2 regions of the Shuttleworthella sp. MSX8B genome follow, and region 2 is predicted to be linked to the other one. Evidence: a T-box and tRNA genes for the amino acid it is inferred to sense, from the RefSeq annotation. Region 2 holds a T-box; the other holds one or more tRNA genes.
The links. A T-box is a leader RNA that pairs with one kind of tRNA and senses whether it is charged. The one in region 2 lies ahead of pheS (phenylalanine--tRNA ligase subunit alpha), so its partner is inferred to be a tRNA-Phe.

Region 1 (16,303 bases), on a different contig from region 2:
CGTCCCCAAGATGTAGCAGCTTTGCGCTCGCGTCCGCGCCGGGGGAGAGCCGGACAGCCGCACCCACTTTATCAAAGAGCCACACAAAGAGCAGATACGGGAGATTGAGGATAAGCAGCTTCTTGATTTCCGGCTTCATAGCGATACCTCCCTGTCCTTGTTCTTGACTTTTGCCCGTTCCGCGTTTCTGCCCTGTGCGGCTTCTTTAAGGGTTGAGAGCAGCTTTCGGATTGAGGGCTTCCTATCCTGTGTCAGCTTCTTTGCGGAAAATTCCTTAAAGGCTGCGGTCAGCGCGTCCGCGTCCCGCCCCTTGAAGAAAACAAGGTAACGGGGCGGGGTTTCCGTCGTGTCCTTTTTCAGCGCAAAGTCGATACCATATTTTTTTGCGGTACTCTCAAAAGCCTTGATATTGTCTTTTGTAATCTCAATGTTGGAAACGCCCGCGTTCTGCTTCATAAGCTGCTTTAAGCTCTGCTTGCCCTGTGGCGGTTTGGAAAGCTCTTTCTTGCCCTTTGAGAGAATGGCTTTCATTGCCTTTTGGAGCGTCTGCGCGGTCAGCTTCCCGGTCTTGATGTAAAGGGCTATGGTCTTTTCGTTTACTTCGTCCTGCAATTTCTCGCGTCCTCCTTTCGCGTTTCTTTATGGGGCGGCGGTCAGATACGCACCCGCAGCCCGTTCAAGTCCTCGGCTCTGATACCCACAAGATACCAGTTGTCGCCGTACTCAATCCGGGTAGGCTTCCACTTGCCCCGCACGAACACGTCAAAGCACTCGCCGCAATGCAAGCCCCCGTAGTAAGTGTTGAGGTCAAAGCGGATGTCGTAACGGTCGGTGCGCTCGTCAAATACCAATGCTCCTGTTCTCTGTGCCATAAAAAATCCTCCTTTTGTTGTTTACAGGCTTTCGCCCGGTTTGAATGAATAATAGTCCGGGTCGCCGTACTGCGGCTTCTTCGGTGCCAGTGCGCCGCTTGCCATGTCATGGGCGACAAGGGAAGTGTAGTAGTTGCCGATAGTGGACGGGGCATTGAAAAGGGCTGCTTTCAGATATTGCTTGATGTTGCGGATTTTGGTTGTGTTCTCCCGCATACAGTCAAGCACAAAGCGGATATGCTCGCCGTCCAGCTTCATAAACTTTGACTTCACAAGCTCTGCCGGGTAGTCGTCCCCCGCAATCCGCACCCGCTTCCTTGCGGTGCATACTGTTTCAAGCATGAGGTCTACAATCTCGTCAAGCCTGTCACCGTCAAATCTCATGTCCTGTTTGAGAATGTCGTAGTCGATATTGTCCTTGATGATTTCCCGGTATATCTCTACTGCGCTCTGTGCTGCCGCTTCCGTTCCTTTCCGTTCCGGCGGCGTAGCCGCTTCCCCGCAAGGTGAGGGGTTAGGGGAAAGGATAGGAATGGAATGGGTACTTGATAAATCCGTATTTGATTTTTCTTTTTTTGGTAAGTCAGTTCTTTGTATATCTTTATTTAATTGCGTTGGATTTTCCAACGTAGGTTTTTCCAATGTTGGTTTTTCCTGTGTTGGATTATCCAATGTTGGATTTTCCAATGTAGGTAAATCCGGCGTAGGCGGCTGCGGCTGCTCGAATATCACATAGTCCGCGCCCCGCAAGCGTCCTTTCTCGTCGCGCTCCCTTGAACGGACGATATACCCGGCGCGTTCAAGCTCCCGTATGGCTTCGCGGATAGCGTCTATCTTCTCCCGGTTGATAAGGGATAAGCCTTTCAAGGTGTAGTCCCAATCTTCGGGGAGTGACAGCATTTGCGACAACAGCCCCTTTGCCTTTAAGGAAAGCTCCTTGTTGCGTAGGTGGTGGTTGCTCATTACGGTGTAGCCCTTGTTTCGTTCCACCCGGAAAACTGCCATAGTAAATCACTCCTTTTGCTGTGGATTTGTTACGCAGTAGAAGCGCGGTTTCGGGGGATAAGGTATAAATCCCTTGCCGCGCCAGATACGCGCCCGCAAAACCGCTTGTAGCAAGGCTTTTTCTGCCCCTACTGCGTAACAAGGGCATGAAAAAAGCGGCGTTCCTGTTCTCCCTGTGTAGGGAGTGGGAAACGCCGCTTGTACGGTGCTGTATGAAATTTTTCAATCTATGGTAGGTCAATACTGGTGTGCGCTGCCTGTTTGGTCTATCCGCAAGAGCTTCAAAGCATATCAAGGCTCAATCCGTAAGTAGTAAATGGGTAGTAAATTCAAGCTGCTGTCTTGCGGAAATGCCCGTAAACTGGGGATTTTTTGAGATAATCATTTGATTTAAAAGAAATGTGGTAGAATAGGCCAAAGTTTTCAATACGTATGAGAGGAGTAACCATGGGGATTCGCGAAGATGTACACCAGATGAAAATGCTCTCTCCGACAGTGGCAGCCAGTTCCATCGAGCTGAGGAATCGGGCTCTGGAGGCAGTTGCCGCTGCCCTTCGCGAGCATGCCGCAGAGATCTTCGACGCGAACGCCAGGGACCTGGAGGAGGCAAAGGATGTGGCGCCGGCGGTCTTAAAGAGGCTTACCTTTCGTGAGGATAAGCTGGAGGATGTCCTGGCCGGGATCAGGCAGTTGATTGATCTTCCGGATCCCACAGGGGTTCACCTTCTTGATCGTCAATTGGATCGGGGATTGGAACTGCATCGAATCACGGTGCCCATCGGAGTGATCGGGGTTATTTTTGAGGCCAGGCCGGATGCTCTGGTTCAGATTTCCGCGCTTTGCATCAAGTCGGGGAATTGCGCCATCTTAAAAGGGGGCAGGGAGACCGCTAAAAGTAATCGGATCCTCTTTGAGATCATCAATCAGGCAGTGACGGGAGCAGGGCTTCCGGCAGGCATGCTGCGTCAGGCGGAGGTCCATACGGAGATCGATGAGCTTCTGACCTGTGAGAGAGATGTGGATCTGTTGATTCCGAGAGGATCCAACGCGTTTGTCCGCTATATTATGGATCACACGAAAATTCCCGTTATGGGGCATGCGGACGGCATCTGCCATATCTATGTGGACAGGGATGCCGATCAGTCCCGGGCCATTCCCATTCTGCTTGACGCCAAGACCCAGTACACGGCCGCCTGCAATGCGGTGGAGACCATCCTGCTGGATCGGGCGATTGCGGCCGACTTTCTTCCCCGGTTTGCCTTTGCCATGAAAGAGGCGGGGGTCGTCCTGAGGGGAGATCAAGAGGTGCAGGACTGCCTGAAAAATGCCCTGCGTGAGCAGGGAGAGACCTCCCGCGCGAAGGAGAAGCAGTCCGCCATAGAGATCAGGGATCTGACTGAGACCGGTTATGCCACCGAATACCTGACCCTGTGCGCTTCTGTTAAGCTGGTGGACGGTGTCAAGGAGGCCTGCGCCCATATCAACCGCTTCGGAAGCCACCACACCGACTGTATTCTGACAGAAAATGACCTGACAGCAGACTACTTCCTGCAGATGGTGGATTCTGCCGGCGTCTATCGCAACTGCTCCACCCGTTTCGCGGATGGCTTCCGCTATGGCTTTGGGGCGGAGGTCGGAATCTCCACGTCCAAGCTTCACGCCAGAGGGCCGGTCGGGCTTGAGGGTCTGGTCACCTACAAGTACCAGCTGATCGGCCATGGACAGATTGTGGGCGATTACGCGTCGGGAAAGAGCCATTTTCACTTTGAGGATCTGTAAAAAGAGTCAGTTTCATTTTGAGAAGCTGTGAGTTTGGGGATCCGCGATCTGAAGAGAGTTCAAATGTCTCGACGGGAATTCAAATATCATAACGAGGATTTAAATGTCTCTGATCAGTTGAAGGGCGTAAGCAAAGTCTCTTTCCTTGACAGAGATGGTATAGCGAACCTGCCGGCTGGCAGAAGATGGCCTGGCCTTTTGATCCGCCGCGCCGTCTTCGCTTTCTTTGGCGCGCATCTGAAAGGGCATCTGTGATGTGAGCTTGTAGCCGATGTCGTTCTCGGAGAGAAGACTTACAACCTGATTTCTCTTCGCGGCGTCAACATCAGAACACAGGACAGAATAGTCGAACATAGATGCCTCCTTTCCGGGGCAGACACAGAGTCTTCATCTGTCTATTAGTTTAGCAAGCAAGTTGAGAAGTTACAATCAGGACAGGACAGGGGCTGGTTTTAAGTCTGTTGTTTCAGGTCTGCTATTTGTTATAAGGCAGTGTGAAAAATTCAGAGAGGGAAACGCATGTCATCATGTTTATCAATATGGCTATGATGCTCTTCATGTCTAACATGATGACCAGGGATTGGAGTGACTACTTCCACTATTTTTGTATAGCAGTAGGGGCTCTGACCCTATCTCTCTTTCGTCCGTCCTCTATTTTGTTATGATGGTTATGCTTTTTCTCTTTTACTTCGCGCAGTTTGACCATGCCATTGATGAGAGAACTAATACCAAGGGCCTTTTCCTCATCTACAGCCACTACCCTATTTTTATCTCATTGTTTATGGTGACTGTTTCTATGGGGTTTTTGGTTGATTCCAGCGCTAACCACTTATTTGTGACAGCTTTCTTCCTTGCAGGCATCGGTATGTTTCAAGCAGCTGTTCTGGCCAACGGACGCTACAACAAAGATTATTTACGTTATACGAAATCTTTCTGCATGACACAGGCGGTATTATTTGCTCTGGGATCCATATTTGCTCTGCTCATGTCGGGAACACCGACCCTTGTCATTGTTATTGGGACAGTTACGACGGTGATGACAGGAATTCATTTCATGCGTTTCTATATGATCCAGGCCAGAAAAAACGGAAAGCAAAATTGGCATTTGATCTGAGCCTGGGGTTTTTGAAGCTATGTCACTGGGGAACAGACCATTGATCGTCTGTCATTGATTGCGAATATATTCATAGATTTTCTCTTAATTTTACAGATAACTCCGTGTGATAAATTTCCCGGTCGGGCAGCTTCCCGCTGACCAGATAGTCCTGAAGAATGCTGACAGAGAGGGAACCCTGCAGCTGGGGCTGCTGGGTGATGGTCGCGGTGATCAGTCCCTTTTGAAGCATTTCTCTGGTGGAGGGGACGGAGTCAAAGCCAATCACAAGGAAGGGGTTTCCCTTCTTGTTTCGAATGCAGAGATCGGAGTCATCGGGAGAGGACTGCATTTTGCGCGCATGCATGAGTCCCCGGCAGCCCCCGTACATGCCGCTGGCAGTGTAGTAGAGACCGTCTAAATCGGGATATCTGGCAAGGAGCTGCGTCACAGCCTCGTAGCTCTCGTAATCGTCGTCATGGGCTTCGATCACTTCGGCAATCTCAATCGAGGGCTTGAGATCCCTGCAGTAGTCGAGAAAACCGCGGATGCGATCTTTATGGCAGAGGATCCGGTCAGAGCCGGTGACAATGGCTAGTTTGAGCGGACGGGGGGCAAAGCGGTGGAAGAGGGCAGCAGCCGTCTGCCCGCAGCTATAGAAGTCTGATCCCACATAGGCGATCCGCCGGGACTCAGGAATGTCGGTATTTGTAGTTACCACAGGAATTCCCTCGTCCCAGAGCCGGTCAATCTTAGCCCGGATGCTGTCGTCGTTGTAGGGAGAGAGAACCAGGCCGTTGATTCCGTCTGCCAGCAGCTGATCAATGGCGCCCAATTCCTCGTCAAGGCCGAAGGGAATGCGCCTGGTGATCAGATGAATTCCATAGATACTCAGATCTCCCAGCTTGCTCTCAACGCCTTCAATGACATCGTCAAAGAAGGCGTTTCCCGCGCCAAAGAGGATGACGCCGATGGTCAGGCTCTTCTTTTGGACGGACAGGGCGATGCCGGCCTTATTGGGCTTGTAGTCTAACATCTCCACAATCTCAAGAATCTTCTTTTTGGTCAGAGGGCTGACAGAGCCCCTGCGGTTTAAAACCCGGTCGACAGTTCCGCGGGAGACCCCTGCGAGCTCTGCGATTTCCTTCATCGTTGCCATGTGTCTTTCCTCTTTTTCTTATTTGATCTGAATTCGACTGCGCACCGCGATTCAACCGCGCCATAATCGACCGTGCACCGTGCTTATGCGTACATTGTTGCACGACGTCGAAGAGAAGTCAATGCGTGCATGTGCACGCTTCCCATCTTAAATAAACTTGGGAAGGCTTGGAAAAACTAGGGGAAGTCCTGGGAGATAGGGAATGAATCGGGCGGAGGGAAGTAAATTGAGCGACGGGAGGTGAATGGGCGGTGGGAAGTAAATTGGGTAATGGGAAGTAAATTGGGCAATGGGAGGTAAATTGAGCGACGGGAGGTAAACTGGGCAATGGGAGGTAAATTGAGCGACGGGAGGTGAATCGGGCGGTGGGGAGTAAATTGAGCGATGGAAAGTGAATTGGGCAATATGCTAGAAAAGAAGAGGGAAATATTGGCAAAAATGTTGCTTGTGAATCGGGGCGAGGAGGCATAAGATAAAAACAGATCGTGCACGTGCACGCTTTCCGCGATTTATGAATTATGAGAGAGAGAAAGCCATGTACTATATAGGAGTTGATTTGGGGACATCCGCGGTCAAGCTTCTTCTCATGGAGGAAGACGGCAGAATCCTCAATATGGTGTCCCGTGAATATCCGATTTCCTTTCCCCGCCCATCCTGGTCAGAGCAGAAGCCGGAGGACTGGTGGCAGCAGACCAGAGAGGGGATCAGAGATCTGCTGCGGGATTACGACAGGGGACTTGTCGGCGGGATCAGCTTCGGCGGACAGATGCACGGGCTGGCCGTTCTGGACCGTGAAGATCAGGTGATTCGACCGGCGATTCTCTGGAACGATTCCAGGACCACAGAGGAGACGGAGTATCTCAATGAGGAGGTGGGCCGGGATTTTCTGTCTGGGCACACGGGCAACATTGCCTTCGCCGGCTTTACCGCCCCGAAGATTCTCTGGATGAAGAAGCGCGAGCCGGAGAACTTCGCCAGAATCCACAGGATTATGCTGCCAAAGGACTATCTGGTCTATCGGATGACCGGTGTTCACGCGACGGATGTATCGGATGCTTCCGGCACGCTCCTTTTGGATGTGAGGAACCGAACCTGGTCAAAAGAGATGCTTGCCATCTGCGGAATCAGGGAGAACATGCTTCCAAGACTCTATGAGTCTTATGACTGCATCGGGAAAATCAGGCCGGATATCGCAAAGGAGTTGGGACTGTCCGAGAATGTGAGAGTGGCAGCGGGCGCCGGAGATAATGCAGCATCCGCTCTTGCCACGGGAACGGTTGGAGAGGGAAAGTGCAATCTCTCCCTGGGGACATCCGGTACCCTTTTTATCTCTTCAGACCATTTTCACCTGGATGAAAGCAATGCTCTTCACTCCTTTTGTGACGCTTCCGGCCGTTACCATCTGATGGGCTGCATGCTCTCGGCGGCCTCCTGCAACAAGTGGTGGATGGAGGAGATTCTGGGAGAGACTGACTATGCCGGAGTGCAGAGTCGGGTCGACGAGAAGCGCCTGGGAGAGAATCCGGTTTTCTATCTGCCCTATTTGATGGGGGAGCGCTCCCCTCTCAATGATCCCTATGCCAGAGCCTGTTTTGTGGGTATGACCATGGATAGCGGACAGGCAGACTTGACCCAGGCAGTTCTGGAGGGAGTGGCCTTTGCCTGCAGGGACATGCTGGAGACGGCGAGGAAACAGGGGATGGTCATCGACCGCTCAAGGCTTGTGGGCGGAGGAGCGAAATCCGGTCTCTGGCAGAAGATCCTGGCCAATGTTTTAAACCTCAAATTAGACCTTCTGGAGACGGAAGAAGGGCCGTCACTCGGCGCGGCCATGCTGGCGGCTGTCGCCTGCGGAGAATATCCTGACCCCAAAGAGGCGGCCCGTGCCATTGTCAGAGTTAAGAAGACCATTGCGCCGGATCCGGATCTGGCGGCTAAGTACCAGAGGCAGTATGAAAAATTCTCCGGGATTTATCCCGCCTTGAAGGGGACCTTTCGGGCACTTGTGGGATAAATGAGTTGTGATAAATGAGTTGTTAACAGGATAAGACATCTATGGTAGGACGGGCGCCTGGCCCGCCGTGTGAAAACGGCATGCGGCCACTGAGGCAGGCGCGCGGTCAGTCAAGCAAAGGAGAGAAGACGATGAACAACATTCCGAAGATCAAGCTGGGACTGGTAGCAGTCAGCCGTGACTGTTTTCCGGCGCCCCTGGCAGTCAACCGGCGCAGGGCTCTGGCAAAGGCCTATGCGACGAAATATGACGCGGAGGACATTTACGAGTGTCCGATCACCATCGTGGAATCCGAGACCGACATGGTCAAGGCCTTAGATGACGTCAAGGTACATGGCTGTAATGCCCTCTGCGTCTATCTGGGCAATTTTGGGCCGGAGATTTCCGAGACCCTTCTGGCCAGGCATTTCGACGGACCTGTGATGTTTTGCGCGGCCGCGGAGGAATCCCAGGACCGGCTGATGGAATCCGGGCGGGGGGACGCATACTGCGGCATGCTCAATGCTTCTTACAATCTGGCTCTGCGGAATATCCGGGCCTATATCCCCGATTATCCCGTGGGAGATGCCGGGGACTGCGCGGACATGATTCATGACTTTCTGCCTGTTGCCCGCGTCAAGTACGGACTGGAGCATCTGAAGATTATCTCCTTCGGGCCCCGCCCGGCTAATTTCCTGGCCTGCAATGCTCCTATCAAGCAGCTCTATAATCTGGGCGTCGAGATCGAAGAGGAGTCAGAGCTGGATCTCTACGAGGCCTTCTTAAAGCATGAGGGAGATCAGCGCATCGCGTCCGTCTCTGACGATATGGCGCGGGAGATGGGTTACCGGTCTGATCAGAAGCCCGAGATGCTGGCCAGGCTGGCTCAGTACGAGCTGACCCTCTTAGACTGGGTTAATGATCACAGGGGCTACCGGGAGTTTGTCGCTTTAACTACCAAGTGCTGGCCGGCCTTTCAAGATATGTTTCGCTTCGTCCCCTGCTATGTCAACAGCCGGCTTATGCGGCAGGGAATTCCCGTCTCCTGCGAAGTGGACATTTACGGAACCCTGTCCGAGTATATCGGCCTTTGCGTCAGCCAACAGGAGGTGACTCTTCTCGATATCAACAATTCTGTCCCCAAGGATATGTACAGGGAGTCCATTGAGGGCAAGTTCGACTACCGGCATACGGATACCTTCATGGGCTTCCACTGCGGCAACACCTGCTCGACCCGTGTCGTGAATCCCCATCTGTCCTATCAGAGGATTATGGCGTCCACACATCCAAAAGAGTGGTGTGACGGAACCATTGAGGGGGATATCATGCCGGGAGACATCACCTTCTACCGCTTGCAGTCCACAGCTGACAACAAGCTCAGAGCCTATGTGGCTCAGGGAGAGGTTCTCCCCATAGCCACCAGATCCTTCGGCGGCATCGGTGTATTTGCCATTGAGGAAATGGGCCGTTTCTACCGCAATGTTCTGATTGGCAAGAACTATCCCCATCATGGGGCAGTGGCCTTCGGCCACTATGGCAGGGAGCTCTTTGCCGCCTTTCGCTATCTTGGTCTTGCAGCCGGAGAAGTGGATTATAATCATCCCAAAGACCTCCCATATCCGGGAGAAAATCCCTTCGCATACAGGATGAAGCCTGCGGTAAAATAGGATCAGGCAGGATTATGCACAGACAGAGATTTATCCGAGGGAGCAAGGCAGCAAAGAGAGTTCTGGGGAGAATCATATGCCGTGCCTGAGGGGGAATATGCGAGCAAACTTCACCCCTGGAGAAGACATGTAAAAGGAGGGATCATGAAATTCTTTATCGACACCGCCAATGTAGACGAGATCAGAAGAGCTGAGGAAATGGGAATCATCCACGGAGTCACGACTAACCCCTCTCTGATCGCCAAAGAGGGCAGGGACTACAGAGAAACCCTGCGGGAGATCTGCGGGATCGTGGACGGGCCGATTTCCGGTGAGGTCAAGGCCACGACCACGGATGCGGAGGGAATGATCCAAGAAGGCAGAGAGATTGCTGCGATTCATAAGAATATGGTGGTCAAGATTCCTATGACGGCAGAGGGACTTAAGGCGATCCGTGTCCTGTCCTCCGAGGGGATTGCGACCAATTGTACCCTGATCTTTACGGCGAACCAGGCTCTTTTAGCTGCCGAGGCAGGGGCGGCCTATGTCTCCCCCTTCCTGGGGAGGTTAGATGATATCTCCGAGCCGGGCGTCCGCCTGATCGAAGACATACAGACCATCTTCGAGAATTACAGCTATGCGACGCAGGTCATCGCCGCGTCGATTCGCACACCGATGCATGTTCATGACTGCGCTCTGCTGGGGGCGGATATCGCCACGGTGCCCTATAAGGTTCTGATGCAGATGGTTTGTCATCCGCTGACGGATGCCGGGATCGCCAAATTTGCCAGAGAGTACACAGATGTATTCGGGGAGTGAGAGGAAATTGGCAGGCAGAAGCTAAAGCAGCTGAGATTCCGGAGAGGGAGAGCTGACCGTTTTGTTTCACATTTATGCCGCGGGGCAGGTGTGACAGGAGGCGGTCAGCTTTTCTCTCGTCTATGACTGTGGAAGGCGTGTAGCGCGTGTGTTTTTCGTTTCGTTGGGGAAGTCAGGGATTCTTCAGGGATTTTCACGGTAAGATTTTCGGCAAGATATTCACGCCGGGAGCCGGGACCATGATTCAAGCACAGTACCGGGGATGCAATTCAAACGCAGTGCCGGGACCGTGATATAAACACAGTCTGCTCTCTTATGCTAAAATAGGATATCTTTACCGAAGAACTGATGTGGCGGGCAGTGCCGGGAACTTTTTATGAAGATCATTCATTGTTCAGACCTCCACCTGGATTCCAGGATGGAGACCAATTTAGACAGCGAGAAGGCCAGGCAGAGGAGAGAGGAGCTCTTTGCCTCTTATGAGGGCATGGTGGACTATGCCGAAAAAGAGGGGGCGCGAGCCATTCTGATCGCGGGGGACATGTTTGACCGGGCGCATCTGCGGCGGGCCGTACGCAACCGGGTGCTGGAGCCGATGGAGTCACATCCCGATATTGATTTTTTCTATCTGCGGGGCAACCACGACAATTCAGATTTCCTGGCAGGCCTGGATGAAGAGGAGATCCCGGCCAATCTTAAGATCTTTACGGACAAGGGCTGGAGAAGCTATGAATATGGAGATCTGGTCATCAGCGGAGCAGAGCTGTCCGCAGAAAATGTCAGATCGATGCCAGCGCGTCTGGAGTTAGATCCCGGGAAGATCAATATCGTTATGCTCCATGGACAGACCCAGGACTATCAGGGGACCAATCCTGCCGAGGAGGTCCTTCTTCCGGCCTATCGGGGCAAGGGAATTGACTATCTGGCGCTGGGGCACATTCACAGCTTTCGTCAGGGACAACTGGATGAGCGCGGCATTTACTGCTACAGCGGTTGCCTGGAGGGCAGAGGCTTTGACGAGTGCGGCCCCAAGGGCTTTGTCCTCATTGAGATCTCGGATGGGAAACTGACGAGCGATTTTATTCCATTTGCCAGAAGGCAACTGCATGAGATTGTGGTGGAGCTGGCGCCTGAGGACAGCATGCTGCAGGTTATGTCCAAGAGTGACAGGGCCCTGAGGAATATCCCGGAGAAGGATCTGGTCAAGCTGGTCTTCACCGGTCATATCAGTATGGATCTGGAGCTGGATACGGACCGGGTCCTGAGGCGTTTTGTCAGTCGCTTTTTTTTCATCAAGGCCGTGGATCAGACCAGAACGCAGATTGATTTCGAATCCTACCTCAATGACCGCACCATTAAGGGGGAGTTTGTCCGCCTCATGCGAAAGAGCGACCTGTCAGAGGAGGATAAGGAGAGGGTAACCCGCCTTGGAATGAAAGCGTTGATCGGAGAGGAGCTTGAAGAATGAGGTTGATTTCCTGTTATATTGCCGGGTTTGGAACCATCCGGGATCGAAACTTCATATTTAAGCCCGGTCTCAATGCGATTCTGGAAGAAAATGGCTGGGGGAAGACGACATTTTGCGTTTTCCTCAAGGCTATGTTCTATGGGATGGAATATTCCAAGGGGACGAAGACACTGCATGAGAGGCAGAAGTATGAGCCCTGGGACGGGGGAAGCTACGGGGGATCCCTGGTCTTTGCGACGGGGGGAAAGGAGTACCGAATCGAGCGCAGCTTCGGTCGCACGGACAAGTCAGACCGCTTTTCTTTGATTGATCTCTCCACCAATCAGCAATCCAGCGATTTTTCCGATCAGATCGGGGAGGAGCTTTTTTCCGTTGACCGGGAATCCTTCGAGAAATCTATTTTCGTCCCGCAAAATGCCCTGGATACCGGAATTACAGATTCGATGAACGCGCATATGGGCAGGGGAAGCCGCGTGAACCGGGATGACGTCACACATTTCGAGGAGGCGATCGCCAGTATCGAAAATCAGATCCGGGATTACAATCGCAATTCCAAGACCAATACCGGCAGACTGCGCCTTCTCCAGCAAAAGATCTCTCTCAAGCAGGAACTGGCGGATCGGATTCCCGCGACCCAGGAGGCTGCCCGCGCCGCTGAGGGGAGGCTGCTTGAGAAGAAGAGTCAGCTGCATCAGCTGGAGGAACAGAAGAAGGCCTTAAATGACAGAGTGACAGAGCAGGTAAAAAGAGAGCAGGCCCTGGGAGCTTTCCGTCAGAAGCGGCAGCAGCTGGCAGAGAGTGAGAAGGAGCTGGAGAAATATCAGACCTTTTTTGCAAAGGGGATTCCAAGTCCGGAGACCATGGAAGAGGTCACGGATGCGGATCACCAGCTGGCTGTGCGGGGGAAGGAACTGGAGGAGCTGCGGGCGAAAGTGCCGAAGGAGGCTTACGTCACGGACCTCATGAAGCTCTTTCCGGAGGAAATACCGACGCCGGGGCAGTTCGCGGCATGGAGCCGGGAGGCGGCACACCTGAAAGACTTGCGCATACAGCAGTCCTATGCCGTCATGTCGGAGGAAGATCGGGAACAATTGGCAGAGCTGCGCGAATACTTTTTGGTCAAGAACCCCAGCCGTGAGGAGCTGGATCTGATTTCCAGCGAAATCAACAATCTTGCAAGCTGCACCGGCCGGGTCAGCGAGTTGACGAAACAGTCGGAGGAGCTGGAGCGGAGCAGAGAGGAGAAGATTGCGGATCGACACTCGGAGTCGGGCTTCGGTCTCAGCCTGGTTACAGGCCTGATTGCTCTGGTTCTGGTCCTGGGAGGGGGGGCCTTTTTGACGCTCTACGCATCCGATGGAGGCTTCCTCCGCCAGATCTTAGGGCTTGTGTTTGTAGGGGCGGCAGTTGTCGTCGCAGTTGGCGGCTTCAGCGGTCAGAGGAGACGGCAGAGCGCTTATCAGCAGGTTTTGTCTGATTTGGATCAGGAGATTGAGCAGGCCAGGGAGGAGAGGCAGGAAGCAGTCAAACGAAGGGATGCCTCACGCAAGATCTGCATTGATTTTCTGTCTCTCTTTCCGGAGGACGAGCAAAGCATGCAGCAGCATCTGACCGAGATTCGGATCAAGAAGGAGAATTTTGACCGATTGACGGCCGCGGAGGCCAGGGCCATCGATAATTCGGCCGGGGCCGTGGAGGAGCTGGCCAATGCCTCCATGCGGCTCTATACGCAGCTGCAGCCCTATGCGGATTCTTATGAAATGGATCTCTACCATGAATTTAATGAAGAGGCTCTGCTGCAGCGACTTCAGGAGGATGCCCAGGCCTACCGGGATTATGTGACTGCCAGGGGACAGGTGGAGAATCTGGAGGAACAGGTGATGGGATGGCGCAAATCTATCGGTGATTTTCTGGCGGATTACCCCCTGACAGAGAAGAGCCGGCATGAGCGCATCGCCCAGATCCGCCGCAATATGGACCGCCTGGCAGACCTCACCGATCGCGTGGAAGAGCTGCGCAAGGAGGTGAGCGAGGAAGAGGGGGAAGTGATACAAGTCAGCGAAGGGCAGTCCGTAGAAGAGATGCAGAGAGAACAGGCTCTTTTGGACGCGTCAGTGGTCGAACTGACTCAGGTTATCAGTGAGCTGAAGGATGACTGGACCAATCTGCTGGAGGAACTGCAGGATTATGAGGAGGCCGGAGATGAGGCCCGCGACTTAAGAGAGCAGGAGACGGTAATGCTGGATAATGTCCGCATCCTGGAGCTGACAAGAGATTACCTGAACAGGGCCAGAGAATCTTATCTGGCCCGCTATATGGGTCCCCTGCAGGACAATATGCAGGGCTATCTCGAGATCCTGGGAGGCAGGGCTATGGCAGAGCGGCCGGAGCGCTTCACCCTGGACATTGATCTGAATCCAAAGTTGATCTACAAGGAACAGCAGAAGCGGGGAGAATTCCTCTCCGCAGGCTATCATGATCTGATTGCCCTTGCCGCGCGTTTTGCCCTGGTTGACACAATTTTCTCCAAGGACCAGCCCATGGTGATTTTAGATGACCCCTTCAATAATCTTGATCAGGACAAGGTGAAAAGAGCGCTGGCCTTTCTCGGACAGATCGCCGGCCGGCGCCAGCTGATCTACCTGACCTGCCATCCCAGCCGTATGCCCGCTGAGAATGGAACCGTTCCCTTTTGATTGACACCGGGTCAGTCATCTCATACAATATGGAGCATGTGCCAAGCACAGGGCCCAGTTAGCTCAGTTGGTAGAGCAGCGGACTGAAAATCCGCGTGTCTCTGGTTCGATTCCGGAACTGGGCACATGCGGGTGTAGTTCAATGGTAGAACACCAGCCTTCCAAGCTGGATACGTGGGTTCGATTCCCATCACCCGCTCTCATGGCGTATCTTCTGACACAGGGAGATGCGCCTTTTTCTTGCAGGTGTCAGGTGCGAAGAGCGTCTTCTTGATGGATCATTAAAACAGAGACGCTTCTGTGCGGATGGAGATGTTATGGTTCGAGAGAAAAATGCGCCAATTGCAGTCTTTGATTCGGGGATGGGGGGGATCAGCGTCTTAAGGGAACTGGTCAAGCTCATGCCCAGGGAGGACTTTCTCTATTTCGGCGATTCGAAGAATGCGCCTTATGGCACGCGGGAGCTTCCGGAGATTCAGGAACTGACGATCAGAAATATTCAGCATCTGATGAATCGGGGATGCAAGGCTGTCGCAGTGGCCTGCAACACAGCGACTTCCGCAGCGGTTCGCAAGCTAAGAGAGATGTACCCGAATTTTCCGATCGTGGGAATTGAGCCTGCGGTTAAGCCTGCCTGTATGGAGAATCCGGGTGGGAAGGTCTTAGTCATGGCGACGCCGATGACGGTTCGTCTGGGAAAGCTCCACCTGCTCTGTGAGCGCTTTCGCCATGTAGCTGAGATAGAGACCCTGTCCTGCCCGGGGCTCATGGAGTTCGTCGAGGAGGGGAGAGACCAGACACCGGAGCTGATGCATTTTCTGGAGGAGCTTCTTGCGCCCTATCGTGATGTGGACGCAGTTGTTCTGGGCTGTACCCACTATCCCTTTGTGCGCAAACAGGTTCAGGAGCTGATGGGAGATTCGGTCAAGATCTATGATGGGGCGGCCGGGACAGCGAGAGAGCTTCTGCGGCGGATTCGGCTTGAAGATTTAGAGACGGAGAGTAAGGAACTGGGCTCAGTCATTTTCGAAAACAGTGACCCGACGGAAGAGCGGATGGAGCGAATGAAGAATCTCTTTCGCCGGGAGGAGTAAATTGTACGTACTGCAGAGGGAGCTTGATTTTGCTCTTGATCCTGCTGATCGGCGTGGGCATAGGACCCGGGAGAATTTCTATAAGAACCAGACGGCCTCTCTGGTTGAAGAGATGGCGTCCGCCCCGGCGGACAGGATGGAGACGACATCCTCTTTATCTGAGACCAGTCCTCCGCAGATGAGAGGGAGTTTGATCTGGCTCTTGATCCTGCTGATCAGCTTGGGCATGGGGCCCGGGAGAATTTCGATGACATCCGGTCTGGCGGTGGGGAGCTGGCGGAGAATGGAATCATAGGCCATGGAGTCGATCAGGAAGAAGCGCATGACGGTTGCCAGCCCCAGCTCTCTGGCATGGGAGATGAGATTTGCCTTAGTGGAGATAATCCCATCCGCGTCTGTATAGGTCTTGATGAAGTCTACGGCAATTTCTTTGGCCTGAAGCCCATGGATCAGATCGATGTGAACCATGGCCATCTTACCGGCCTCCTTGATTTGGGCGACAATGCGGGGGATGGAGATCAGATCTCCATAGAGAATAAAGATAATCCGGCTGTCTGTGGCAAGGCAGTGGGACAGACCGTCATCATCCTTGATGGCGGCAATGATCGGTGAGGCTTCAATCGCATCCGAGAATTCTCGATTCATATAAACTCCCCCTTCCAAGGGCCTGTGTCATTAT
Region 2 (16,303 bases):
TCCTTCTCCTGCTGGCGGCGAAGCTGATACTCCTGATCGGAGATCAGTTCCCGCGCCGCGCTTCCGTCCGCGCTTCTTGTCCAATAAAGTCTGGAAACCTTAGCCATTGTTCCTACTTCCTACTCTTCTTCTCTAACAACTCTCCGCTCAAAGACGCGCAGCTTGGCACTTCTGGAGCGATGATTCTCCGCCAGCTCCTCTTCCCCGGGGAGGATTGGCTTTCTTGTGATCACCCTGCCCTTGCTCTTTCGCCCGCAGATGCAGACCGGAAATTCCGGCGGACAGATGCAGGGGTCCTCCGCGGTCTGGAAGGCATTTTTTACAATGCGATCCTCCAGAGAGTGGAAGCTGATGACGGCGAATCGGCCTTCATCAGCCAGCAGATCAATCATCTCATCAATGTGATCTCTCAAAACGTCCAGCTCACGGTTGAGTTCAATACGGATGGCCTGATAGGTTCGTTTGGCCGGATGGCCGCCCGTGACCTGAATCTTCCTGGGGACAGACCTGCGGATTACCGCGTTGAGCTCTCCCACCGTCTCAATTGTCTTCTTTTGTCTGGCCAAAACGATGTTCTTGGCAATATTTTTGGCAAAACGATCTTCCCCGTAATTTCGAATCATACGAAAGAGTTCTCTTTCGCTGTATTCATTGACAATATCTCTGGCGGTCCTTGGATTGCGGCAATCCATCCGCATATCCAAAAGCGCCTCCTCATCCATATAGGAAAAGCCCCGCTCCGGCGTATCCAGCTGATAAGAGGAAACGCCCAGATCCAAAAGGATCCCGTTGACAGAAGCAATTCCCAACTCCTCTAAAATCTGGCGCATCCGCTCGTAATTGCTTCGAACGATCGTAACCCGGTCAGAGAAGTCCTTTAGTTTCTCTTTTCCGGCCGCGATGGCATCCGCATCCTGATCAATACAGATCAGACGTCCCCTCCCGGACAAGCGGGACGCGATCTGGCGGGAATGTCCCGCGCCGCCCATCGTGCCATCCACATAAATGCCATCAGGCTTGACGGCGAGGGCATCGATCGTCTCCCGGAGCATGACCGAATAGTGTTTGAATTCCATCTTTGCTCCTTAGATCATGATGCCAAGATCCGCCATGTGCTCAGCCACCTCATCCATATCCTCATAGCTGTTGGTCTCGTCCCAGAGCTTCTTGTCCCAGATCTCGATACGGGTTGAGACTCCGGCCAAAACCACATCCTTGCTCAGCCCGGCATAGGCGCGAAGACTGGGAGGGATCAGCGTACGCCCCTGCTTATCGATCTCGCAGGTGGCGGCGCCGGCAAAGAAGAAACGCATGAACTTGCGGGCATCCTTTGTGGTCATCGGGGTCTCATGAATCTTGGTCTCAAGCTTGTGCCACTCCTCGGCCGAGTAAACGAAGAGACAGCCGTCCAGCCCCTTGGTCATCACAAAGCCCTCGCCCAGTTCTTCACGGAACCTGGCGGGAATGATCAGACGTCCCTTGCTGTCCACGTTGTGTTCATACTCTCCCATGAACATATGGCACAAACCTCCTTTCCCTCAGATTTCTTTTGATCCATCGCCTGCAGCAGCGTTTCCTGACCACTGTGGATAACTTTTCATCCCCGTAACTTTTCCACAGAGTTTTCAACTTATCCACCACTTTGTGGCACTTAGTTACCACTTCGTACCACTTGTCCTGTATTTTAACCTGACACGAGAGGCATTTCAATGCGGAAATCCTCTGAAACAGCGGGCTTGTGGGAGCTGGCAACCCGGTGGAGGCAAATCCCATACAATAAATTGTGTTTTTTATTCCTTTAATCTCTATATATAGTGCAAGAACATATATTTTGTATAATAGTCACAGGATTTCACATTTTCTACACTGATTTTTCAGTACTATTGACCCATTCTTTTCCGGTGCCTTCATTTCCGCGCGCTTTAACTACCCTGCACTCCCCACATCCTTGATCCTCCCCTCCCTGCATGTCTCCAATCTTGCGCTACTGTCCTGCGCCTCACTGTCCCTGCATATCTCTATTCCTGCGCCCCGCCCCTCACTGTCCTTGCGCCTCCCTATCCCCGCGTCTTCTATCCTCATGTCTCCCTGTCCTTTCCCTTAGATCTGCACAAAAAAACCTGCTGACAAATGTCAACAGGTAACTTCCTAAAAATTGAAATTCCGTGTAGCTATAGCTTTTCAAGAAGAGCAACAAGGCCGGTGGATGCTAAATAACTGTAAAAAAATTGACTCTATCTCATATACGAGAGTAAAATTATTAAATAAGAGGAGGTGCGTCCATTGTTTTTTCCTTTTACCCCATCTTCATATACATAATAAAAGGAGCTTATTTATGAAAAATATAAAAAGAAGCTTTCTATCGATTCTATGATCGGTCTCTTTAGCTTTACTCTTTTTCCTTCCCTCTTATGGCATGTGATGGATGGTATGCAACAGTGAGATATATAAATCTCGATTACGCATATTGGACTGACTACGAAGGGACATTTTTCCATGAAAAAGAAAAAACTCCTTATTCTCTGTATCGTTTTTGGGGTTTTTATATGCGTAATTACCGCTTCAAAAAAGTCCGAACCAGATCACAGCCTTTTAATATCCGGGGGCATAGGATCAGCTCTGTTAAAGCAAGAGGCATATATCATCTCCATAGACAACGATAATAAAATTCTTCGGGTCTCCTTGGTAAACAAGAGTGCGGATTCTTTATTCCCTCCCGATCAAAATGAGCTTCTATTAAAATATGACGAGCTGGTACCGCATAATTTGCGTTTGGCTCCGGGTGATCGAATCATTTTTTATTTCTTTTATTCAGCAATAGGCAAGTCGCCTATGCGCACGTCTTCTATCAAAGCCGCTCAAAAAGCTGCTCATTAGGGAAATGTTTCAGATGAAAAGCGGTTTTGACCAGTGCCTGTAAGGCCAGCCAAAACCGCTTTTCGTCTCTCTGTCGAAAGTCCTGTAACGTTAATTCTTCGATCGGGGGAGACAATCCCCACATATCAAATGGTATTTCTATTTCTCTTCTTCTGATTTCTGACCTTCTTGTCCGAATCCAGTTTCCCTTTCGACATCATCCGACTCATCATTTAAATCCAGCAGCTGAACCTCTCCCGGTCGGTTTGTTCCGGCCGTCTGCAGAGCCTTCTTCTTTTCTGGCTCTCTTTCCCTTAAAGGATGTTTTCTGGATCTGATCAGCCCGATCAGCAGGACAAGGAAGCCCAGCAGGGCAAGAATCCCTGCCAGAAGCTGACTGACCGGAATCCAAGTATTCCAGAGATAGAGCTGGTCTGTGCGGACGCCCTCAATCCAAAAGCGTCCGATTCCATATCCCAGCATATAGGTCCAGAACTGCTGTCCCCGGAATCGAATATGCTTTCGCAGCAGCATGAGAATAACAAAAAGGGCAAGGTTCCAAAGGGATTCATACAAAAATGTGGGGGCCACCTGGATGAAGGTCTCTCCACCGATGGTCACCATGTGCTGAGCCATAGTCGACGAAATTTCGGAACTGGTTCGTATGGCGGAGACAGGCAGCTGCATGGCCAGGAGATTATTGGTGTACTCCCCGAAGACCTCTCGATTGAAGAAGTTGCCCCAGCGTCCCAGAACCTGACCGATTACCAGACCGAGAACAACCGTATCCGCCACCTGCCAGAAAGAAATCTTCTTAACCAGCTTGGTCAGGATTCCAATCATAAGAACCGCCCCGATGATTCCCCCGTAGATCGCCAGGCCTCCTGCCCGCAGGTCAAAGATCTCTAAGAGATTGTCCCGGTAGTCATCCCAGCGAAAGGCCACATAATAGATACGGCATCCGACCACAGCGGCAATCAGGCCCCAGATGCACAGATCCAGATAGTCGTCTTCCTTCTGTCCGGTTCGCTTGGCCTCCCGCAGGATCAGATTCACTCCAATCAGCATGCCAATGGCAATAATGATCCCGTAGTAGGCAATGGTAAAGCCTCCGATACTAATATTGCGGCCCACATGTAAGGTCAGATGGAGATTTGGAAAAATAATAGTATCTGTCAATTTCAATTCCTTTCACTGCATGCAGACCCTGTTAGACAAGACCAGGCGGGCACTGTATTGCGTTCCTAGCTTCTCCCCCGCTCGATAATGAAGGGACCGGGTAAGAAAGCCAATATTCCGGCCACAGTCTCTGCAGCTCCAACCGCAACCATCGCTCCCCAAAAGCCACTGATCATCGCCCCAACAATTGCGCTTACCAGGATAATAATCATGGAAAAGCTGTAAATCACCATCGTCATCATGCGTTTTACCATAGCCGCCAGCCGGTCCGGAATCACCAGCCTGGTCAAAACACTCTGTCCCGCGACATAGAGGCCTGTGGTCACAAGTAAAAGCAGCCCTGCCAGGTTCATCGAAAGGTCCGGTCTGACCAGAAGGTTGAAAATGATCCAGCCGGGCAAAATATCCAGCAGATCGCAGACCAGATCAGAGAGCACGGTAAAGGCAAGCTTCTTCCAGACCGGTTCCGGCACCAGGAAAATAAAGTCACGCTCCAGTTCCTGATTCAAATGTGTCCCGGCAGACATCATGAAGATGAAGATGATCATTGCCGCGAAGTAAACAGCCAGAAGCCGATTGGGATCTGTCAGGCCCAGCCGGTCGTTCACCAGATAGCTGCCGATTCCTATCGCCAGATTGATCAGGGCATTGCGGCTGATAATCCCTCGCACCGCTTCTGACCGCCAGCTGTGCAGCGCCTTAAAGAAGAAAGCATTTGCCCCCAGGCCGCGCCCCATCTGCCCAACGTCATAGCGAAAATACCCGGCGATTTTAGATCGTTTCTTATTGCTCTCCAGAGGCTTTCCCTTAGCCCTGGAAGCCTCCATCATCTTCTGCCGCTTCTCTGCCTGGGGCAGGGCATCCTCATAGAAGAAGACCGGAATCTTCCAGATAATGAGAGCCAGAACGATCATTCCCAGGACAAAAGCCCCCATCCAAAGGACAGCACCCGCTATATCTCCTGCCGTCATGGACCAGGAAAAAGCAGCCAGCCAACCCAGATATGGCACAAAGCGGATCTGATCCGATGTCGCGATCTCAATCAGGGCCATCAGCGGACTGCTGCCGCTGGTCTTGACATAGTAGAGTAAAGCAAATGCCAGCAAACCAAGCATAACATAGACAATATAATGACTGAGATTTCGATATCTGCCCTCCCTGAGAGAGAGCAGACTGTAGACAACAATGCTCACAAACTGAATGAAGATCAGCAGAAGCGCCCAGACTGCCACCAGGGAGATCGCCCCCATCAGTCCCATGCCCATATTGATGAAATTAGGAATCTGAAAGGACATCCAGATCGCCGAGACGAAGAGGAGAATCGTCTGCATCATCGTTCGGAAAGCCAGAATGGATTGGGGCCGCATGGACGAAGTAAAGAGCAGATTGACATCTGCCATCTGAAAGATTGCCGAACCGTTCTTCCCCGCCGAGTAGAGGGCAAAGAGCAGAACCAAAAACCCCACCAGAAAGGGAAGCGCCATACCGATCTGTCTCCCGCTCACCCCCTGAATCCCCAGGGCGGCCGCAAGGGGATACTCCTGACTCTGCGCCTGATTCTTTGCCCGGGAGTCCTTCCCACCATCTCCCTGGTCATAGCTCTCCTCCTGCCTGATCTCCTCTTTCTTCCCGCCTTCGGAGAGGTGGGAGGCAGAATAGCCGATCAGGCCTCCGACAACTGCCATAAGGATTATGAAGACAATATAAATGGCAACCCAGGTTCGAAAGATCTTTCGAATGCTGTTTTTGAAACTGTGCGCGAGATAATAGCCAAAGACTCTCATAATCGCGCCTCCTCTGCCTCAGCTTCTTTTCCCTCAGTCAGCTGAAAGTAGAGATCTTCCAGAGAGGTATTCTGCTCGGCCAGAGACTGCCTGGTCACGCTGGCAAGAATTTGCCCCTGCTTTAAGATGAGAGCTTCATCCCAGAGGTCCTCAACCGAATCAATGATATGGGTTGAAATCATAACAGATTTGCCCTCCTCACGCAGTTCAAGAATCATCTTCTTTAATTCACGAATCGCATGCGGATCCAGACCGATCATGGGCTCATCAAAGATAAGCAGTTTCGGTCTTGGCAGGAATCCGCAGCAGATGGATAATTTCTGCTGCATTCCCTTGGAGAGTTCATCCCCAAATTTCTTCCGCTTGTCTGTCAGCTCCATCCGGCTTAAGAGTTCTTCCTTATAGGCTTTATAATCCTTGAGCCGATAGGCCCTGGCAATAAATTCCAGATGTTCGTCTACCGTCAGATTGGGATAGAGAGCCGGCATCTCTGGAACATAACCCAGGTACCGTCTGGCCTCCGCCTTGCCTGTAGGCATCCCGTCCATATGAACCCATCCCTCGTGGCGCAAAAGACCCATAATCGACTTGATCGCCGTTGATTTCCCGGCCCCGTTTGGACCCATCATAATCAGGATCTCTCCATCTGAAACTCGAAAACTTAAATCATGATTCGCGTAATATTTTCCATATTTCTTGGATAAATGGGAAACTTCCAGCATAGGTCCTCCTTCTTGTGCCGGCAAACACGTCTATTTCAGTATAAGGCTTTTTTGATTGCTTCGACTGGAAATATCCTTTTGTTTTTCTTAATTTCCTTAACCCTATCTTAATTCTCCTGATCCTCTGTCACCGCCTTGAGAAAGGCCAGCAGGTCCTCGCTCTCAATCGAGGCGAACCGGTCCAGGCCCTTGTTGAACTGACCGGCAATATTCTCCTCCTCTGACTGCATCATCGTCAGCTCCTGCATCGCCTTTAATTTCTCAGACTCACTTCTCGCCATTTTCCCTCCTCAATAAACAGGAATGCTCTGATCTCATTTTTCTCTCGGTTTGATAAACATCGCGTCCCCAAAGGAGAAAAAGCGATACTTCTCCTCCACTGCCTCGCGGTAGGCATTCAGGATATGGTCTCGTCCGGCCAGAGCTGATACCAGCATCAGCAGAGTGGACTGGGGCAGGTGAAAGTTGGTGATCAATCCGTCGATTGCCTTAAACTGATAGCCCGGATAGATAAAGATCTTCGTCCAGCCGGACTTGACAGGAATCGTCCCATCCGCTTCAGCGACAGATTCCAGGGTCCTGGTCGAGGTGGTCCCAACCGCAATAATCCGGCCTCCATTGGCCCTGGCGCGATTGATCGTGTCCGCCGCCTCCTGACCTACCACATAGTATTCCGAGTGCATGTCATGATCCTCGACCCGGTCCGCCTTGACAGGGCGAAAGGTTCCAAGCCCCACATGCAGAGTCACCTCCGCGATCTCCACGCCGCTCTTTCTGATCTCCTCTAAAAGCTCCGGTGTGAAATGCAGACCGGCCGTCGGAGCCGCCGCCGACCCGTCATGCCTGGCGTAAACGGTCTGATAGCGGTTCTTGTCCGCAAGCTGGTGATGAATGTAAGGGGGCAGGGGCATTTGTCCCAGCCGGTCTAAGACCTCTTCCCAGATTCCCTGATAGGAGAAGTGGATCATTCGGTTCCCATCCTCTAGAACCTTCGTCACCTGTCCGACCAGAAGGCCCTCTCCGAAGCTGATCCTGGCTCCCTCCCGGCACTTGCGACCGGGCTTCACCAGAGTCTCCCAGTTGTCTCCACCATGATTGATCAACAGGAGAACCTCTACCTTGGCCCCGGTCTCCTCCTTTGCCCCGAGCAGACGGGCGGGGATGACTCTGGTATTGTTGATAACCAGGCAGTCACCTGCCCTCAGATAATCCCTGATATCATAAAAATGTCTGTGCTCCATGGCCCCGGTCTCAGGATCCAGAACCAAAAGGCGGGACTGATCCCTCTTTAAGAGGGGATCCTGCGCAATCAGCTCCTCTGGCAGCTCATAGTCGAAATCCTTGACGTCCATTATTGATCTTTCCTCTCTGACCTTCTTTTCCCCCGGCGGATCACTCCCGAAGCCGGATTCATTTTTCCCCGGCGAATTACTCCCGAAGCCGAATCCCCTTTTCCTAGGCGGATCACTCCCGAAGCCGGATCCATTTTTCCCCGGCGAATTACTCCCGAAGCCGGATCCCCTTTTCCTTCAACGCCTTTAATATGGAATCCATAGACTGATTCACATCCTCATCAGAGAGGTTCCTGTCCTTCGCGCGGAAGGTCAGAGTGTAGGCCATGGACTTATAGCCAGACAGAATCTGCGCGCCCTCGTAGATATCAAAGAGCTCATAGGACTCCAGGATCCGGCCCCCGCAAGAGGCGAAGATATCCTCAATGTCTCCCGCGAGAATCTCCCTGGGCACAACCATGGAGAGATCTCTTCTGGAGGCCGGGAAGTTGGCAATCCCCTCATATTTGACAGCAAAGTTAGCATGACAAACCAGCTCCCCGACATCGAGGACCGCGACATAGACCGGATCCTTGATCCCGTAGTTGCCAGCCGCGCTCGGATGCATCTGACCGATATATCCGATCTCCTGTCCCTCATAGCGGATATTGGCCTGGCGACCGGGATGCAGGAAGGGATATCCGCTCCCGGGATCATAGCTGACCCGGTCTCTCATATCCAGCTTGGCCAAAATCTCCTCAACAGCTCCCTTCATCTGATAGAAATCGATCGCTCCATAGCCGCCCAGCGTCAGCTTAAGACGCTCCTCGGGGAGCTCTGTCAGGGGCAGGGACTTGGCCAGGTATACATTTCCCATCTCGTAGAGCCAAACATCCGCGTTGCGCCGGCTGTAATTGGTTCCAAGCGAGGTCAGAATTCCGTTTAAAGAGCAGGTTCTCATAATGGAGAAGTCCTCTCCCAGGGGATTTGAAATACGGATGGCCTTGCGCAGGGGATCTTCCGCGGGCAGCAGAAGCTTGTCAAAGACCCTGGGACTCTCGAAGGAATAGCACATAGCCTGCGAGAATCCGCAGAATTCGGCCGTATCACGAATCAGGCCCTCGATCCTCTGTTTTTTGCTCAGGCCGCCGGCATAAGATCCTCCCGGCAGGCTGGTCGGAATATTGGCATAGCCATAGAAGCGGGCGATCTCCTCCGCAATATCCGCGTCACAGTGCAGGTCCTGCCGGTAGGTCGGGATCTGCAGCTGCCCCTTTTCTCTGTCATATCCGATCCCCAGAGGCTTCAGGTATTCGATCATCTGCTCCGGACTGATCTGCGTCCCCAGTAAGTGATTATAGGCATCTGCCTGGAAGGGCAGAGTCCAGGGATTGACCCTCTCGGGGTAAATGTCAATCACCCCGCCGACCACCTCTCCGGCGCCCAGCTCTTCTATCAGCTGGCAGGCCCGGTTCATTCCCTCAATGGCGAGATTGGGATCCAGTCCCTTCTCGAACTTGGCGGAGGCGTCTGTGCGCAGACCGGCTCTGCGGGAGGACAGGCGGATATTGGTTCCATCGAAGGTGGCTGCCTCAAAGAGCATGGTGTGGACGTCGTCCGTGATCATGGAATTTTCCCCGCCCATAATTCCGGCCAGACCGATCGGCTTGTCTTTGTCACAGATCATCAGCATGGACGCGTCCAGCGTGTGCTCCTGCCCGTCCAGGCTTGTAAACTTCTCTCCCTCGGCGGCATTTCTGACCACAATCCTCTGACCGGCAATCCGGTCTAAATCATAGGCGTGCATGGGCTGGCCATACTCCTCCATGACATAGTTAGTAATATCCACAATGTTGTTGATGGGGCGAATTCCCTGCGCCATCAGGCGGCGCTGCATCCACTTGGGAGAGGGCGCGATCCTGACATTCTTGACAAGACGGGCCGTATAGCGGGCGCACAGGTCATGATTCTTCACCTCCACAGAGACATAGTCCCTGACATCCTCCCGGTTTCCGGTCTCTGTTACCGGATCAGGGCAAAAATCTCTGCCGAAGGTCGCTGCGGCCTCTCTGGCCAGACCCAAAACAGAGAAGCAGTCGACGCGGTTGGAAGTGATTTCATACTCGACGACAACATCATCCAATCCCAGAGCCCTGACCACATCATCACCGGGCATAAGGTCCGCGTCCTCTTCAAAGACATAAATGCCATACTCGGGCGCCTCCGGATACATATCCCGGCTGCTTCCCAGCTCTTCAATAGAACACATCATGCCCTCGGAGGAAACGCCGCGGAGCTTTCCGGCCTTGATTCGGATTCCTCCTTCCGTCTTACTTCCGTCATGGCCTCCCGCCACACGACCACCGTCCAGTGCGACAGGCACCAGCTGTCCTTCTCTGACATTTGGAGCTCCGGTCACAATCTGTATGGTCTTTGTCCCCACATCCACCTGGCAGACCAGCAGGTGATCAGAATCCTCATGAGGCCGGATGGAAAGAATCCTTCCGACCACGATTTTGTCCAGATCCGCTGCCAGATCCGTGTAGTACTCGACCTTATTGCCCGCCAAAGTCATGGCATCCGCGAACTCCTGGGGCGTCACATCCAGGCCCGGAACCAGGGCCTTAATCCACTTGAGAGATGTTCTCATGCTTTTTCTCCTTATCTAGCGCCTTGCCTTCTGTCATCCATCCGGCAGACCGATCATTTTTGCTTTCCTTCTGCCGGATGCTCTCGATCGAAAATCTATCTTTTTCGCTTTCTCATTGCCGGACGCTTTCAATCGAAAATCCGTCTTCTTCGTTTTCCCTCTGCCGGATACTTTCAATCGAAAGCCCATCCTCTTCGCTTTCCCTTAAAACTGGGACAGGAAACGATCGTCATTCTCATAGAGAAGGCGCATATCATCAATCTCATACTTGAGCAGAGAAATGCGCTCGAGACCGACGCCGAAGGCAAATCCCTGGTATTCTTCCGGGTCAATGCCGCTCATGCGCAGGACATCCGGGTGGACCATGCCGCAGCCGAGGATCTCAATCCAGCCCTCTCCCTTACAGAATCGGCAGCCCTTGCCTCCGCACTTAAAACAGGAGACATCCACCTCGGCGGATGGCTCTGTGAAGGGGAAATGGTGGGGACGGAACTTAAGCCTGACGTTCTCCCCAAACATCTTATGGGCAAACTCCAGAAGGGTTCCCTTGAGATCTGCCATTGTGATGTTCTTATCAATCACCATTCCCTCGATCTGGTGGAAGGAGGGACTGTGGGTCGCGTCAACTTCATCCGCGCGGAAGACGCGGCCGGGTGCAATCATGCGAATGGGAAGCTTTCCCTTCTCCATCACGCGGACCTGTACCGGTGAGGTCTGGGTGCGCAGAAGAATGTCCTTATTGATATAGAAGGTGTCCTGCTCATCCTTGGCCGGATGGTTGGCGGGAATGTTGAGGGCCTCAAAGTTATAGTAGTCATATTCGATTTCAGGTCCCTCGACCACCTCATAGCCCATGCCGATAAAGATCCGCTCCACCTCATCCAAGACTCTGGTATTGGGGTGGCGGTGACCCAGCTTGATCTTTTTGGCCGGCAGAGTGACGTCGATTGTCTCAGAGGCCAGCTTCCTGTTCAGAAGTTCCTCTTCCATCCTGCTCTTTCGGTCTGCCAGCTCCTGCTCAACCATCTGGCGGACGTCATTGACCAGCTGGCCGAACTTGGGGCGCTCTTCCGCTGAGAGCTCCCGCATCCCCTTCATCAGCTCTTTGAGTTCTCCTCTCTTGCCTAAGACGGTCAGGCGAACCTCATTGAGCTCCTCCAGATTTTTGGCCCTGGCAATATTCTCAAGGGTCCTCCGCCGAATTTCTTCCAGTTTTTCATTCACTGCCATGGTCTTTCTCCTCCTGAAACAACCGCATGATCGCAGGGCCTGCATTCGATCATTACGAAAAAAGTCTCCGTCCCCAAAGGGACGAAGACATAACTCCGCGGTACCACCCTGATTTCTGCGTGAATACAGACTCTCCATGCGCCTAACGCGCGCCAACGTCATCACCTACTCGGCTATGCTCTCTCCTCGGATTGTCTTTTCAAATCCGCCCGAAAACGGATTTGGAGCATTGCCTTTCAGAAATGCGGCTCCAACCTGAATTTCATCTGCTGTCTCCGTCGCCCCTCTCTCAACCATGAAAGGACTCTCTGTCACGGATTCACAGCGGCTTACTGTGGGTCTTCACTGCCTTTTTCCATATCGTGCTCAATCTTAGCATAGAAGAGAGCCGGGTTCAAGGCGGGCTGAACGCAAGGAAACCGATGGTCTGATCGCAGAAAAACCCATGGGAATGACCTGCATCTGCCAACCTACCCGCTTTTCCCTGTTCCCCGCAGAAAAATCGGCCGGGATCACCTTCTGATTTTCTGATTCCCCCTTCTCTTCTTCAGCAGCAGGGCGATTGCTGACAGGGACAGAATCAGACCGGCAGCCTCCGGAATCATTGGCGCCAGATCTCCTGTCTTCGCCGCTTTCGCACTGATTCCAGCCGTCCGTCCGGCTTTCTTCGACGGATCGGCTGTCAGCCGCTTTTGCCCGCCGGAGGGATTGCCCTGATTCTGACCTGATCCCCCATCGCCTCCTTGCTTTGACGGATCCGATGCTTTTGCCTCTTCCTTCTGAAGAGCTTCCATTGCCTTTTGCAAATCAAGTACTGCCGCGTCAACGAGAGGCTGATCGTAAAGGGAGATCTCCTCATTTGCCATGAGAGCCTCCGCCTTCGAGAGGGCGCTTTGCAGCTCATTTACATTTTCCTGTCTGTATCCCGACAGATCCACTGCCTTCGCTTTTTCGATGGTCTCCTTCAGAATCGCCTTGTCCGCCTTGGGCTGAAGCCTGATCACCGCCTCCGCGAGAGCCTGTCTCGCCTGGTCGACATCTTCCTGCCTTGCCGACGGGTCTGCGAGCACCCTCTTTGCCGCATGGACCGCCTCCTCAAAGGCGTTCCATCCCGCGCTGAGATAGTTCTCTTTTTTGTAAGAGGCAGTCGCGTCCGTCAGTGCCGCAAGCGCTGTCTTGTCTCCCTTCTTGACCAGAGCTTTTGCCGCGTCGAGAAGTGCCTGATCTGCTTTCAGAACATCTGCCTCTTGCGCATCCTCATCCTCAATGACCCTTTTGGCATTCGCAAGAGCCTCTGAAAAGGCATCTTTTTCTCTTCCATCGATATACAGATTCAGATCCAGCGCCCTATATAAGGTATCGTGATTTCTGAGCTTTGTCTTATCGCCTGCCTTGAGGCCCAGCCTCTGAATTTCTTCAATCAAAGCGGCTGTCGTGTGATCTATAGTGTCCTGACTGGACTGGATATTGGAGCTCACAGATTTCGCATAGGCAAATACCTGCTGAAAACTCTTCTGTACACTCGGAATTGCCTTGCTGACATCTCCATTGTCCACACTCTTTTTGGCCACAGAAAGGACCTGGTCGAGTCCGGCCCTGTTTGTGGTCACCTTGTCCTTCAGATAGAAGAGACGGAAGGCGTCGACGCCGATCATTCCATAATAATCATATTGCCATGCCTTGTTAATCTTGAGTCTTACCTTGTCAGACTCGAATTCATCAAACGAAAAGACCTTGGACTGAGCCCCCAAAGAGGCCCCCTTGACTGCCGCAATCCACTCGCTTCCATTCCAGTACTCAATATCCATGTCCGCGATATCATAGTAATTCTCATAGAACCAGTCCAGCGCCACTTCTGCCGTGTTCACTTTCACCGGTTGATCAAACTGAAGCTCCAGAAGAGTCGGGAAGTTTGTCGGGTACCATGCACTGCCATTCTTCCCATCCAGCGCCTTCTCCAGGCCTGCCGAATCGCCTGACGTCCCCTTGTCCGTAACAGAGCTGTGGTTCTGCTCAATGCCCTCCGCCGTGTTCAGAGCCTCCTGGCTCAGATACTCCGCCGTATAGACCTTACTCATCTGGCGTCTTCCCAGGAAGAGAGCGGCCTTTACCGTCTCTTTGGACTTTGTAACCGGGAAGGCTTCCCTGTACTCATCAGAGAACCACATCGGATCATTTCCGTCCGTCGTGTATCTGATCTGAAGATCATCAAACTCGCTGGAGATCTCAATCTTATCATCGGAGCTGAGCGTGAGCTTGTTCTCCGGGCTTATTCGCAGTGTCAGTCTGTCCCACAGACCCAAAAGAGCATCTCTGGCGTGGTTGACGCTTTCCTGCATCAGCTCCAGTTGGCTGACGCCGCACTCTTTGTCTTTCAAGAGCGCCTCAGCCGCATCCGTCTGCTTCTTCAGATCAGCGGCTGTCTTGATATAGCTTGCCCATTCCTCCTTTACATCTCTTTGATTGTAGACTTTTCTCGCCTCGTCATAGGCATCCCGCAGGGATATGGCGGCCTCGCCGACACGGATCGCCTTGCTTAAGCTCTGTGACTGCTTTTCATAGTCCTCCGATTTTCCTTCCGCGATCACCTTCTCTGCTTTCTGAATCAGTTCATCCAGATGGGTCTTCTGTTCTGAAAGGAGCTGGCCCTTCATCTTTTCGGAGAGCTCCTTGGCCCTGTCGATGACACTTTTCAGCTTGTCGGGTGACGCATTGTAATCGATGGTGTAGGTCTCTCCCGCCTCCGTCGCAAAGGAAATCTTATCGTTCGAAAGGACCTGGGGCGTCAGCTTGGAACCGTCCGATTTTCTGACGCTGCAAGCGGCGATATCTTTATATTCTCCTGTAAATGTGCCCCCCTTTCTCGATGTGATCTCAAAGCGGTCCGCTTTTCCGTTGGACCAGTCCATATTGATCTCAAAGTTGCCTCTTGCGACAATGCCCTTGACATGCCCTGTGCTCCACTGGTCCGGAAGAGCGGGCAAGAACTGCACATATCCCAGCTGACTCTGAAGCAGCATTTCATTGACGCCGGCCGTATAACCGAAGTTCCCGTCGATCTGGAAGATCGGTTTTTCCTTATAATTCGCTCCGCTTCCGTGGGAACAGAAGAGGTTTGTCAAGAATCCGGAATTTCCGCCTCCGACATCTGACTGCACGAGCTTAAAGGCCTCTTCGGCATGCCCTGTACGGGCCCACAGATTCAGCTTATGGGCCTTTGACCAGCCTGTCGCGTCCAGTCCTCTCTCTTTCAGCGATACGACCGCCGCGCTCATATATTCCGGCTTGTCTTTGCTGATCAGATTACAGGGATATAATGCCATCAGATGCGACAGGTGACGATGCGGCGGCTGCACTCCCGAGTTCTGTGCGCCGAGACTCTGTCTCCACTGAGGAATATCAATTTCCGGAAGATTTCCCGCCTGCGCTTTACCGAAAGAGGTCTCTTCAAACCACTCCTTGACCTGTCCGCTCTTGCCCACGATAACCGGATCCAGCTTGGACTGCTTTTCTTTCCACTCCGCAACCAGATCGCCGTCAAGCCCCAATGTCTCCGCCGCGTGAATGGTATTCTCCAGATGCTGCCAGATAAACTGCTGATCATAGGACGCCCCATTGACAATCGGCCCGTTTTCCGGGGAATAAGAGGGGGCGGATACATAGCGCTGCTGATACTCACTCCAATAGAGAGCCTTGTTCCAGAAATTAGCGACCTCTTTCATCGATGGATATAACTGCCGCAAATACTGGGTATCTCCGGTATACAGATAATATTCATAAGAATTGAGGAGAGCCCAGGCTGAGCCGATCGGATTCCATCCCGCCGCGTTATTCTTCTGTCCCAGGGCCGAGAACATATAGGGTGTACTGAAGCATCCCACGAGCCATCCGTTTTCTTCTCCTCCCTGGCTCTTGATCCCATAGGAAGCCGCCGCCGCATTGCGCCCCGCCTCCTTGAGAACATTCAGAAAGTCATTGTAGGGCTTCATGCATTCACCCAGATTACTTGCCATGGTCGGCCAGTAGTTCATCTGAACATTGATGTTGAAGTGATAGTCCCCATACCATGTGAAGAAGCCTTCTCCCCAGACGCCCTGAAGGTTTGTCGGAAGAGATCCCTCTCTGGATCCGGCTATGGTCAGATAGCGTCCGAACTGATAGCACATCACCTCCAGCGCTCTCTGCTCTGCCGACGTCGGAATCTGTCCTCCATTGTTTTCCACCATGTTGCGGTATCTGCGGATCAGTTCATCTGTGGGAATCTGCGGGATTTCTTCATCAAATCCCAATTCCATGCGGGAAAAGAGCGCGGAATGATCCTCCACATGATCCTTTTTCAGGGCCTGATATCCCTTTTTCGCCGCAGCCTGAATTCTCTTTTTCACTGCCTTGTGCGGATCCTCTCCGCGGAAATTCGGCAGCTCCATCTTGTAGTCTGTGCCGCAAGCGAAAATCAGTGTAACCGCGTTTGCCCCGGATACACGGATTGCCGGCTTCCCATCGTTTTCATCGCTGGAGATGCTTCCTCCCTCGTTGATGACCTTCAGCTGCGCTTCCACTTTCAGTCCGTTTCCTCTCAGGGCATCGCGCATTGTGATTGTGTCGCCGCGA

Region 1: it has a tRNA-Phe gene. The T-box ahead of pheS (phenylalanine--tRNA ligase subunit alpha) is inferred to sense a tRNA for this amino acid. The anticodon was not compared.

The regions. Positions count from the first base shown of each region.
Region 1 covers NZ_JAQT01000021.1:42,363-58,665, forward strand. Annotated here, with positions in the region: gene HMPREF1508_RS05600 (VirD4-like conjugal transfer protein, CD1115 family) at 1-139, opposite strand, end outside; gene HMPREF1508_RS05605 (PcfB family protein) at 136-612, opposite strand; gene HMPREF1508_RS05610 (DUF5348 domain-containing protein) at 654-872, opposite strand; gene HMPREF1508_RS05615 (DUF6017 domain-containing protein) at 894-1,877, opposite strand; gene HMPREF1508_RS05620 (glutamate-5-semialdehyde dehydrogenase) at 2,310-3,656, shown strand; gene HMPREF1508_RS05625 (hypothetical protein) at 3,756-4,010, opposite strand; gene HMPREF1508_RS05630 (low temperature requirement protein A) at 4,261-4,770, shown strand; gene HMPREF1508_RS05635 (LacI family DNA-binding transcriptional regulator) at 4,841-5,908, opposite strand; gene xylB (xylulokinase) at 6,444-7,922, shown strand; gene HMPREF1508_RS05645 (L-fucose/L-arabinose isomerase family protein) at 8,054-9,568, shown strand; gene fsa (fructose-6-phosphate aldolase) at 9,713-10,366, shown strand; gene HMPREF1508_RS05655 (metallophosphoesterase family protein) at 10,743-11,834, shown strand; gene HMPREF1508_RS05660 (AAA family ATPase) at 11,831-14,530, shown strand; tRNA gene HMPREF1508_RS05665 (tRNA-Phe) at 14,583-14,655, shown strand; tRNA gene HMPREF1508_RS05670 (tRNA-Gly) at 14,659-14,729, shown strand; gene murI (glutamate racemase) at 14,848-15,624, shown strand; gene HMPREF1508_RS05680 (glycerol-3-phosphate responsive antiterminator) at 15,703-16,269, opposite strand.
Region 2 covers NZ_JAQT01000003.1:3,145-19,447, reverse strand. Annotated here, with positions in the region: gene HMPREF1508_RS00475 (hypothetical protein) at 1-107, opposite strand, end outside; gene rsmH (16S rRNA (cytosine(1402)-N(4))-methyltransferase RsmH) at 120-1,076, opposite strand; gene mraZ (division/cell wall cluster transcriptional repressor MraZ) at 1,086-1,517, opposite strand; gene HMPREF1508_RS00460 (hypothetical protein) at 2,497-2,877, shown strand; gene lgt (prolipoprotein diacylglyceryl transferase) at 3,016-4,035, opposite strand; gene HMPREF1508_RS00450 (putative ABC exporter domain-containing protein) at 4,101-5,819, opposite strand; gene HMPREF1508_RS00445 (ABC transporter ATP-binding protein) at 5,816-6,541, opposite strand; gene HMPREF1508_RS10075 (hypothetical protein) at 6,649-6,822, opposite strand; gene queA (tRNA preQ1(34) S-adenosylmethionine ribosyltransferase-isomerase QueA) at 6,856-7,893, opposite strand; gene pheT (phenylalanine--tRNA ligase subunit beta) at 8,042-10,462, opposite strand; gene pheS (phenylalanine--tRNA ligase subunit alpha) at 10,667-11,686, opposite strand; T-box leader at 11,767-12,047, opposite strand; gene HMPREF1508_RS00425 (glycosyl hydrolase family 95 catalytic domain-containing protein) at 12,205-16,303, opposite strand, start outside.